Regions from separate parts of the Geodermatophilus sp. URMC 61 genome, predicted to be linked through region 1. Evidence: riboswitches for the same ligand, from Rfam matches in the RefSeq annotation. Region 1 holds a riboswitch; the other holds the start of a gene.
What was found. A riboswitch is a leader RNA that binds a small molecule or an ion and turns the genes downstream of it on or off. The one in region 1 is predicted to bind guanidine.
Positions count from the first base shown of each region.

Region 2: another riboswitch for guanidine. It lies ahead of ACU610_RS09815 (DMT family transporter); the one in region 1 lies ahead of ACU610_RS10650 (DMT family transporter).

Region 1 covers NZ_JBRFHZ010000002.1:2,311,956-2,317,156, reverse strand. The annotation lists gene ACU610_RS10660 (ABC transporter ATP-binding protein) at 1-1,201, shown strand, start outside; gene ACU610_RS10655 (SgcJ/EcaC family oxidoreductase) at 1,245-1,709, shown strand; gene ACU610_RS10650 (DMT family transporter) at 1,894-2,208, opposite strand; guanidine-III (ykkC-III) riboswitch at 2,220-2,284, opposite strand; gene ACU610_RS10645 (sirohydrochlorin chelatase) at 2,313-3,026, opposite strand; gene ACU610_RS10640 (SDR family oxidoreductase) at 3,023-3,784, opposite strand; gene ACU610_RS10635 (aconitate hydratase) at 3,793-5,201, opposite strand, start outside.
Region 2 covers NZ_JBRFHZ010000002.1:2,131,974-2,137,174, reverse strand. The annotation lists gene ACU610_RS09830 (cupin domain-containing protein) at 1-432, shown strand, start outside; gene ACU610_RS09825 (methyltransferase domain-containing protein) at 560-1,342, shown strand; gene ACU610_RS09820 (alpha/beta fold hydrolase) at 1,491-2,288, opposite strand; guanidine-III (ykkC-III) riboswitch at 2,462-2,526, shown strand; gene ACU610_RS09815 (DMT family transporter) at 2,539-2,853, shown strand; gene ACU610_RS09810 (MBL fold metallo-hydrolase) at 3,137-3,985, shown strand; gene ACU610_RS09805 (MaoC family dehydratase) at 4,046-4,501, opposite strand; gene ACU610_RS09800 (CaiB/BaiF CoA transferase family protein) at 4,606-5,201, shown strand, end outside.

The DNA of each region.
Region 1 (5,201 bases):
CGCCGGCGCGCTCCTGGTCAAGCTCTTCGGCCGGCCCGAGGCGGAGGCCGAGGGCTTCCGGGGCCGGGCCGCCCGGGTCCGCGACATCGGCGTCCTCTCGGCCATGTACGGCCGCACCTTCTTCACCGCGCTCACCCTCGTGGCGGCGCTGGCCACCGCGCTGGTCTACGGCCTCGGCGGCTGGCTGGCCTTCACCGGATCGCTCAGCCCCGGCGACGTCGTGGCGCTGGCCCTGCTGCTGTCCCGGCTGTACGGCCCGCTGACCGCCCTGTCCAACGTCCGGGTCGACGTCATGAGCGCGATGGTCAGCTTCGACCGCGTCTTCGAGGTGCTCGACCTGCAGCCGATGATCCGCGAGGAGCCCGACGCCGTCCCGCTGCCCGCGGACGACCGGTCGATCGAGTTCGAGCACGTCTCGTTCAGCTACCCGTCGGCCGCGGACGTCTCGCTACCGTCACTGGAGGACGTGTCGCTGCCCGAGCACGGCGGGCCGACGGCGGTGCTGCACGACGTCTCCTTCCGTGTCGAGCCCGGCCGGCTCGTCGCACTGGTCGGGCACTCCGGCGCCGGCAAGTCGACCATCGCGAACCTGGTACCGCGGCTGTACGACGCGACCAGCGGCACCGTGCGGGTCGGCGGCATCGACGTCCGGCACGCCACACTGGCCTCGCTGCGCGACGCGATCGGCGTGGTCACCCAGGACGCGCACCTGTTCCACGACTCGATCCGCGCCAACCTGCTCTACGCCCGGCCGCAGGCGACCGACGACGAGCTGTGGGCCGCGCTGAGCGGCGCCCGTATCGCGGCGCTGGTGCGGTCGCTGCCCGACGGGCTGGACACCGTCGTCGGCGATCGCGGCTACCGGCTCTCCGGCGGGGAGAAGCAGCGGCTGGCGATCGCCCGGGTGCTGCTCAAGGCGCCGGGCATCGTGATCCTCGACGAGGCCACCGCGCACCTCGACAGCGAGTCGGAGATGGCGGTGCAGCACGCCCTGGACACCGCGCTGGAGGGTCGGACGTCGCTGGTCATCGCCCACCGGCTGTCCACCATCCGCAGCGCCGACCAGATCCTCGTGGTGGACGACGGTCGCATCGCGGAGTCGGGCACACACGAGGAGTTGCTGGCGCTCGGCGGCCGGTACGCCGACCTCTACCGCACCCAGTTCGCCGTCGGCGAGGGGCGAACGGTCGGCGCGGCGTGACCACTACCGTCACTCCTGTCCCAGCAACGCAGGAGGAGCCAGCGTGACGTCCGCGCACCCGAACGACGCCCAGATCCGTGCGCTCTACGCCCAGTTCCTCGACGGCTGGAACCGGCGCAGCGGCGCCGCGGTCGCCGCTGCCTTCGCCGACGACGGGGACATCGTCGGGTACGACGGCACCCAGCACCACGGGCGTCTAGCCATCGCCGCCGACTTCCGGCAGATCTTCGCCAGCCACCAGACGGCCACCTACATCTCGGTGATCCGCTCCGTGCGACCGGTGGCGCCCGGGGTGGCCCTGCTCCTGGCCCACGCCGGGATGATCCCGCCCGGGAGCAGCGACATCGACCCACGCTTCCACACGGTCCACACGGTGATCGCGGTCGACGAGGGCGCCGGCCGCTGGCGGATCTCGCTGCTGCAGGCGACACCGGCGGCCTGGGACCAGCACCCCGAGGCCCGCGAGACGCTGACCCAGGAGCTGCGCGGGTTGCTCGCACCGCGCTGACCTGCAATTCGTCGTCCCCGGTACAGCGACTGCAAGAGGCCGCACCGGGGCGACGGCCTCCTTCCCCGTCGCGAGCGGGGCAGGGGCTCGAACAGCCTCCCGGCAGGTGGGAGGGCCCCGTCCTCCCCCGCCCTCCGCAGGCTCGGGGCGGCGTCCTGGACGGGGCCGGGGCAGGGGTCCTTCCTCAGTGCAGGACCTTGAGCCCCACGACGCAGCCGACGATCCCGGCGAGCAGCAGCAGTCGCACCGGGGACACCGGCTCCTCGCCGGACACCATGGCGATCACGACGGTCAGCACCGCGCCGATGCCGACCCAGACCGCGTACGCCGTCCCGACGGGCAGCTCGCGCATCGCGTAGGCCAGCCCGACCATGCTCAGCGTCATCGCGACGCCGAACACCACCGACGGCACCAGGCGGCTGAACCCCTCGGAGCGGCCCAGCGCGGTGGCCCAGACGGCCTCCAGCACACCGGACAGGACGAGCACGAGCCAGGACACGACGGCCTCCACAGGCGCCGTCTTGTCGCTGTCCGGGTACGGCACCGCTCGTCCGGGGGCCGGGAGGAGGCCCGACCCCAGGATCCCAGATCGGGTGCCGGTCGTCAGCTCGCGGCGGACCAGGCGGCGACCGCGGCGTCGTAGCGGTCGAGCAGCACGGCGGCGATGCGGTCGTCGGGCAGCAGGGGAGCGGTGACCGCGTCCGCGCCGGCCCCGCCGAGCCTGTCGTGGAAGTGGCCGGGCGCCAGCAGGTAGGCGGCGAGCACCACCCGCCGCGCACCGGCGGCCCGGGCGGCGGCGACCGCCTCGGGCACCGGGGGCTGCGCGGCCGAGCCGTAGCCGGTCGTCACCGGCCCGGTCCAGCGCTCCCGGAGCGCCGCCGCGGTGGCGTCGACGTCGGCGACCGAGCGCGGGTCGCTGGAGCCGGCGGCGGCGAGCACCACGGCCGTGCCCGGGTCGCCCGGGTCGGCGCCGACGGCCCGCAGCCGGTCGTGCAGGACGGCGACCAGCCGCGGGTCGGGGCCCAGCGGGCGGGCGGCGCGGGCCGCGGCGTGCTCGCGCACGGCCCGGGCGATGTCGACGTGCACGTGGTAGCCGCCGGAGAGCAGCAGGGGGACGACGACCGAGGGCCGCCCCTCCTCGGCCAGGTCCGCCACGACGTCGGCCACCGTGGGCGGCTGCACGTCGACGAACGCGGCGGTGGTGACCAGGCCGGGGCGCAGGGTCCGGGCGGCGAGCGCCAGCTCGGCGATCAGCCGCCGGCCGGTGGGGTTGCGGGTGCCGTGCGCGCAGGCGACCAGCACGGGAGCGTCGGTCACGGTGTCCTCAGCCGGCCACCGTCGACCGCGACGGACGTGCCGGTGACGTAGGAGGCGGCGGGGGAGAGCAGGAAGGCCGCCACGCGGCCGAACTCGGCGGGTTCGCCGACCCGGCCCAGCGGGATGCCGGACTCGGCGCAGGCACGGGCGCGCGCCGGGTCGCCGGAGGCGTCCTCGCGCCCGACGACCAGTTCGGTGGCGAACGTGCCCGGCAGCAGCCCGACCACCCGGATCCCGCGGGGGGCCAGCTCGTCGGCCAGCTGCTTGGCGGTCATCGCCAGGCCCGGGCGCAGGCCGTTGGAGACCGCCAGGCCGGGCAGCGGCGAGCGGGCGGAGGTGGAGAGCACGAAGCCGATCGCGGCGCCCTCGCCGAGGTGGGGGACCAGCGTCCGCACCAGCCGGAGCGGGCCGAGCAGCACGCTCTCCACGCCGTCCCGCCAGACCGCCTCGGGGGTCTCCAGCACGGTGCCGGGCTCCGGGCCGCCGACGCTGATGAGCGCACCGTCCACCCGGCCGAGCCGGTCCCGGGCGGCCGCGACCAGCCGCTCGGCCGCGTCGACGGCGGTGAGGTCGGCGGCCAGGCCGTGTGCCGCCGGCGGCCCGCCGAGGGCGGCGACAGCGGCGTCCACGGCGTCGTCGGAGCGCGCGTTCACCAGGACGCGCGCCCCGTCGGCGACGAGGGCCTGGGCGGCCGCGAACCCCAACCCCCGGCTCGCGCCGGTGACCAGGTAGCCGCGGCCGCCCAGGCCCAGGTCCATCCGGGGGATCAGCCGCGCAGCGAGCGCAGCACGTACTGCATGATCCCGCCGTTGCGGTAGTAGTTCGCCTCACCGGGGGTGTCGATGCGGACGACGGCGTCGAACTCGACGTCGCCCGCCCGGACCTTCACCGTGCGCGGGGTGCGCCCCTCGTTGAGCTCGGTGATCCCGGTGATCGTGAACTCCTCGTCCCCGGTCAGGCCCAGCGACTCCCGGTCCTGGCCCTCGGGGAACTGCAGCGGCAGCACGCCCATGCCGATGAGGTTGGAGCGGTGGATCCGCTCGTAGCTCTCGGCGATGACCGCCTTGACGCCCAGCAGCGCCGTCCCCTTGGCCGCCCAGTCGCGCGACGACCCGGAGCCGTACTCCTTGCCGGCCAGGACGACCAGCGGGATGCCCTGCTCCTGATAGGCGACCGAGGCGTCGTAGATGGTCGTCGTCTCACCGGTGAGGTGGTTCTTGGTGACACCACCCTCGGTGCCCGGGACCAGCTGGTTGCGCAGCCGGATGTTGGCGAACGTGCCGCGGATCATGACCTCGTGGTTCCCGCGGCGGGAGCCGTAGGAGTTGAAGTCGCGGCGCTCGACACCGTGCTCCCGCAGGTACGTCCCGGCCGGGCTGTCGGCCTTGATCGAGCCGGCAGGGGAGATGTGGTCGGTGGTCACCGAGTCACCGAGCACCGCCAGCACGCGGGCACCGGAGATGTCCTGCACCGGAGCCGGCTGGGCCGGCATGCCCTCGAAGTACGGGGGCTTGCGGACGTAGGTGCTCTCCGGGTCCCACGAGAAGGTGTCCCCGGTCGGCGTCGGCAGGTTCTGCCACTGCTCGGTGCCGGCGAAGACGTCCGCGTAGCTGCGGCCGAACTGCTCCGCGGAGACGGCCTCGTCGATGACCCGCTGGACCTCCTGCGGCGAGGGCCAGATGTCGCTGAGGTAGACGTCCTGCCCGTCCTTGCCCCTGCCGAGCGGCTCGGTGGTGATGTCGACGTCCATCGAGCCGGCCAGCGCGTAGGCGATGACCAGCGGCGGGCTGGCCAGGTAGTTCATCTTGACGTCGGGGTTGATCCGGCCCTCGAAGTTGCGGTTGCCGGAGAGCACCGAGACGACGGCCAGGTCGGCCTCGTTCACCGCGGCCGACACCGGCTCGGGGAGGGGGCCGGAGTTGCCGATGCAGGTGGTGCAGCCGTAGCCGACCAGGAAGAAGCCCAGCTTCTCGAGGTACGGGGTGAGGTTCGCCTTCTCGTAGTAGTCCGTGACGACCTTCGACCCCGGCGCCAGCGTCGTCTTCACCCAGGGCTTGGTCTGCAGGCCCGCCTCGACGGCCTTCTTGGCCAGCAGCGCGGCGCCGATCATGACCTGCGGGTTGGACGTGTTGGTGCACGAGGTGATCGCAGCGATCACGACGTGGCCGTGGTCGA
Region 2 (5,201 bases), 180 kb from region 1:
GTCCGTCTCCGCATGCGCCTCACCGGCCGGGAGACCGCAGGCGTCCTCGCGGTGATCGAGCACGGCGGGCGGCGGGGAGCCGGTGCGCCGCTGCACCGGCACACCCGGGAGGCCGAGACCTTCATCGTCCTCGACGGCGAACTCGACGGTTGGTCGGATGGAGACCGCACGGTCGTGTCGGCGGGAGACACCCTGTACCTGCCTTCGGGCAGCGAGCACGCGTACCGGGTCCGCAGCGCCACCGCACGGTTCCTCCTGCTCATCACGCCGGCCGGTTTCGAGCAGTTCTTCGTCACCGATGGCGTCCCCAGCGATCCCGACGCCGAACTGCCGTCCGTACCCGGACCTCCGCCTCCCGAGGCGGTGGAGCGGCTCGCGCAGATGCTTACCGGCTACGGGGTGTCCATCACCGGTCCACCGCCCACTCCGTGACGGAGGCTCCGGTCGAGGCGACCGCCGAGCAGATCCGACTGGTCGAGCACCAGCAGCTCGACCGTACGGCGCAGCTGGACCCGGTCCCGCCGCGAGTACCGGAGCGCCCCCGGACAGGAGGTCCGACATGTCGATGCTCCAGTTCGACGAGGATGCTGCTCGCCACTTCCAGCGCGTGTACTCCACGCCGGAGGTCGTGCAGCAGCGCGCCGAGGTGCTCGCCCTGCTCGCTCCCCAGCCCGGAGAGCGCGTACTCGACGTCGGTTCGGGACCCGGCTTCCTCGTGGCGTCGTTGGCCGACGCTGTCGGGGCCAGCGGTGCCGTCCACGGACTCGACCAGAGCGCGCCGATGAACGCCGTCGCCCGAGAGCTGATCGGGACCCGGCCGTGGGCCAGCATCGACGACGGCGATGCCGTGGATCTGCCGTACCCGGACGGTGCGTTCGATGCTGCGGTGTCGGTGCAGGTCTACGAGTACGTCGCGGACATCTCGCGGGCCCTGTCGGAGCTGCGCCGCGTGCTGCGGCCGGGTGGACGTGCGCTCGTCCTCGACACCGACTGGGACTCGGTGGTGTGGCACGCCGCCGATCGCCAACGGCATCGCCGCATCATGGCCGCCTGGGAGGAGCACCTCGTTGATCCGCATCTGCCCTGCACCCTGTCGGGGCATCTCCGACGCGCCGGGTTCCGGGTGACCCGGCGGCACCTGATCCCGTTGTTCAATCCCCGTTTCGAGCAGAACACCATCAGCGCGCTCAACATGGAACTGATCGCGCGGTTCGTGGTCGGCCGACAGGGATTGACCGAAGCGGACGTCGAGGCCTGGATGGCCGACCTGCGGCAGCGCGGCGCGGAGGACGACTACCTGTACAGCGTGAACCGGTACTGCTTCCTCGCCGTCGCCGAGTAGCCGGCCCGGCCACCGCGGATCGGACGCGACGTGGATCATCGAGGGTGAGCCGGGTTGGGGATCTCTGGGGATGGCCACCACTCCGGCCATCGGCCTCGTGGTCGAAGGGCTCTTCGAGTCGACGCGACCCGTGGGAAGGGGCCGCTGCTCAGTCGCGCAGATGCTCCGCGACCACCGGTGCGAGCACGTCCGGCGGCACGACGTGGCCATGCCCCTCGACCACGTGGAGACGGCCCTCGGGCAGGAGGTGTGCCAGCCGCCGACTCACGTCCACCATGAACGGGGGGCTCTCGCCGCCCACCATGACCAGGCCGGGCCGAGTGACCCGGCCTGCGACGTCCTCCGGAACCGCGCCGCCTGTCTCGATGTCGCCCATCACCGCCGAGTCGTACGCGAGGGTGGGTGCCAGCGCGGTCAACTCCGCCCATCTGTGCGTTCCGCGCATTCCGTCGATCACCTCCTCCGGCATCCCGGTGAGGCGGCAGAACGTCTCCACCGCATCGGCCCGCCTCTCCTGTGCGAGCAGGCTGCGGATGGTCTGTCCGTAGCGGCGCGCCCCGTCCCGCGCGGACTCGTCGTCGGGCGAGTACGGCGGATCGTGCAGGACGAACTGGTCCACGGGCAGCCCTGCAGCGACGGCCTGCAGCACCAGGGCGGCACCCGAGGAGTGCCCGTAGAGGTGGGCCGGGCCGCCGATCCGGTCGATCAACGCGGCGATGTCCTCGATCTCTCGATCGATGGCATACGGAAGCGTGTCGCCGCTGTCGCCGCGACCTCGCCGGTCGTAGTTGACGGTCGTGAAGTACCTGCCCAGCGCCTGGGCCGTGGGACGCATCAGAGCGCGATCGCACGTGGCGCCACAGACAGCGATCAGCGGCCGGCCGTCGCCGAAGACCTCGTAGGCGATGGAGGTGCCGTCAGCGGAGGCGACGATCTCGTGCGTCATGCGGATCAGACCGGAGAGCGAGGAGGGAGTCATCGGACCCCGCACCCGCCTCGTGTCCCGTAGTGGCCCGCTCGCTGCTGACACGTGGCCGCGTGCCGGCCCGGGGCGCGCCCTCGTCGTCTCGGGGTGGCAACCATCACCAACCGGGCGTACCGCGGCGTGAGACAGTGGGGACAGGCCCGCAACGAGGGTTCCGGACGAGCAGCGCCGTACCCGGACAGCGACAAGACGGCGTCTCCAGGAGACTCCCGTGTACTGGCTCGTGCTCATCATCTCCGGCGTCCTCGAAGCCGTCTGGGCGACCGCGCTCGCCACGACCGAGGGCTTCACCCGCCTGGCACCGACCGTCGTCTTCCTCGTCGGGCTCGCCGCGAGCATGGCCGGCCTCGCCTACGCGATGCGCGGGCTCCCGCTCGGCACGGCATACGCCGTCTGGGTGGGCATCGGCGCCGCTCTGACCGCCGGCTACGCCATGTGGTCCGGACAGGAGCCGGTGTCGGTGCTGCGGGTCTTCCTGCTGCTGGGCATCGTCGGCTGTGTCATCGGCCTGAAGGTCACGCACTAGCAGTCGCACCCAGGTGCTCCTCGGCAGCCTCGCACGTGGGAGACGTCCCGGATGCCGCCCTTGGAGCACCCTCGGAGCGCGGCTCGGGGCAGCCTCTGCACGTCATCTGCCATGCAGCTGCCGGTCATCCGGGTCCGGCCGCGCGATGGAGATCGCGTTCTGGGTTCCACCGCTGCGGGATGCTCGAGGCGACCCCGGCCGACGTGGGACCAGGTGCCGCTTCCGCGCAGCCCGCCGGCCGAGACGGTGGTGACCGGCCGACGACGTCCCCCTGGGAGGCCACGTGGGAACGCCACTGGGATCCGTCGCCTGGATCCACGGTGCCCGGGACTGCCGGCAGAGCACCGACCCGCTCATCCAGGTGCACCCGCTCGACGAGGACACCTTCGTCCTCCGGGTGAGCAAGTGCTTCAGCTTCGAGGCCAACTTCCTGTACCTGCTCCTCGGCGAGGCGCGGGCAGTCCTGTTCGACACGGGACCCCGGCCGGATCCGGGTGCGGGGGACCGGGTGCTGCCGATCCGCCGTGTCGTCGACGAGATCGTCGCCCGGTGGCTGCGGTGCCACGGTCTCGACGCGATCGAGCTGGTCGTCGCCCACACGCACGGCCACGGCGACCACGTCTCCTGGGACCGGGAGTTCCAGGGCAGGCCCCGGACGACGGTGGTGCCACCGACGCTGCCCGGGGTGCAGCGGGCCTTCCGTCTCCCGGACTGGCCGGACGGCGAGGCCCGCCTGGCCCTGGGCGGGCGGACGCTGACGGTGCTCCCCATCCCGGGCCACGAGGACTCCCACGTCGCCGCCTACGACCCCCGGACGCGATCGCTCCTCACCGGCGACACGCTCTACCCCAGCTTGCTCACCGTGCGGAACTGGCCCGCCTACCGGCGCAGCGCCGCCCGGCTGGCGCGGTTCGCGGAGGAGCAGGAGGTCGCCCAGGTCCTCGGCAGTCACATCGAGATGACCCGCGAGCCGGGGGAGGCCTTCCCGCTGGGAACGACCCACCAGCCCGGTGAGCACCCGCTCCCACTGGGTGCGGAGCAGGTCGCCGAACTGCACGCCGCGTGTGAGGCCATGGGCGACGCCCCGCGCGTCGACGTCCACGACGACTTCGTCATCCAGCCACTCGGCTGAGGTGGCCCTGAGGCCGCCCTCGGGGACGTGGGTGGTGGCGCACGAGATGCGCGGGAGACCCTATGCGGGGCGGACCCGGACCAGGTTCATCGCGGTCATGGTCAGCACGACCGCGCCGTCCTGCCGCAGCAGCTCGACGTGCGTGCGCACCAGCCCGCGGTCGGGCTTCGACCGCGACACCCGGGCCTCGGCGACCGTCGTCCGCAGGGTGAGCTCGTCGCCCGGCCGCACCGGGGCCACCCACCGCAGCTCGTCGACCCCGGGGGAGCCGAGGCTGGAGACGGGGGAGAGGTACTCGTCGGCCAGCAGCCGCATCATCAGCGCACAGGTGTGCCAGCCGCTGGCGATCAGCCCGCCGAACGGGCCGGCCGCCGCGGCCTCGGCGTCGACGTGGAACGGCTGCGGGTCGAACCGGCGGCCGAAGTCGACGACGTCGTCCTCCTCGACCCGCAGCGGGCCGTGCTCGGCCGTCGTCCCGGGCACGTAGTCCTCGAACCAGCGCTCGCTCGACGACACCGGTCCGCTCCCGCGGGACGCTCCGCTCCTCGCTCGTTCCTCGCTGACGGGCTTCCGTCCCTGTCCGCTCACGGGTCGAACCGTAGGGCGTTACGGTGCGTCCCGTGCTGCCGCCCTCCGGCCCCCTCGCGGGCACCCGCGTCGTCGAGCTGGCCGGTCTCGGCCCCGCCCCCTACGCCTGCCTGCTGCTGGCCGAGCTGGGCGCCGACGTCGTCAGGGTCGACCGGCCCGGCGGCGGCACGCAGCTGGTGCCGCCGGAGCGGGACGCGCTGGGCCGCAGCCGGCCGTCGGTGGCCGTCGACCTCAAGAGCCCGGCCGGCCGCGACGTCGCCCTCCGGCTGGCGGAGCGCGCCGACGTGCTGGTCGAGGGGCTGCGCCCGGGCGTCACCGAGCGGCTCGGCGTCGGCCCCGACGACGTCCTCGCCCGCAACCCGCGGCTGGTCTACGCGCGGATGACCGGCTGGGGCCAGGACGGCCCGCTCGCCGACCGCGCCGGGCACGACATCAACTACCTGGGGCTCACCGGCGCCCTGCACGCCATCGGGCCGGCGGAGGCGCCGGTCCCGCCGCTCAACATCGGTGCCGACTTCGGCGGCGGCGCGCTGTTCCTCGTCGTCGGGGTGCTCGCCGCCCTGCTCGAGCGGCAGACGAGCGGGCGCGGCCAGGTGGTCGACGCGGCCATGGTGGACGGCGCTAGCTC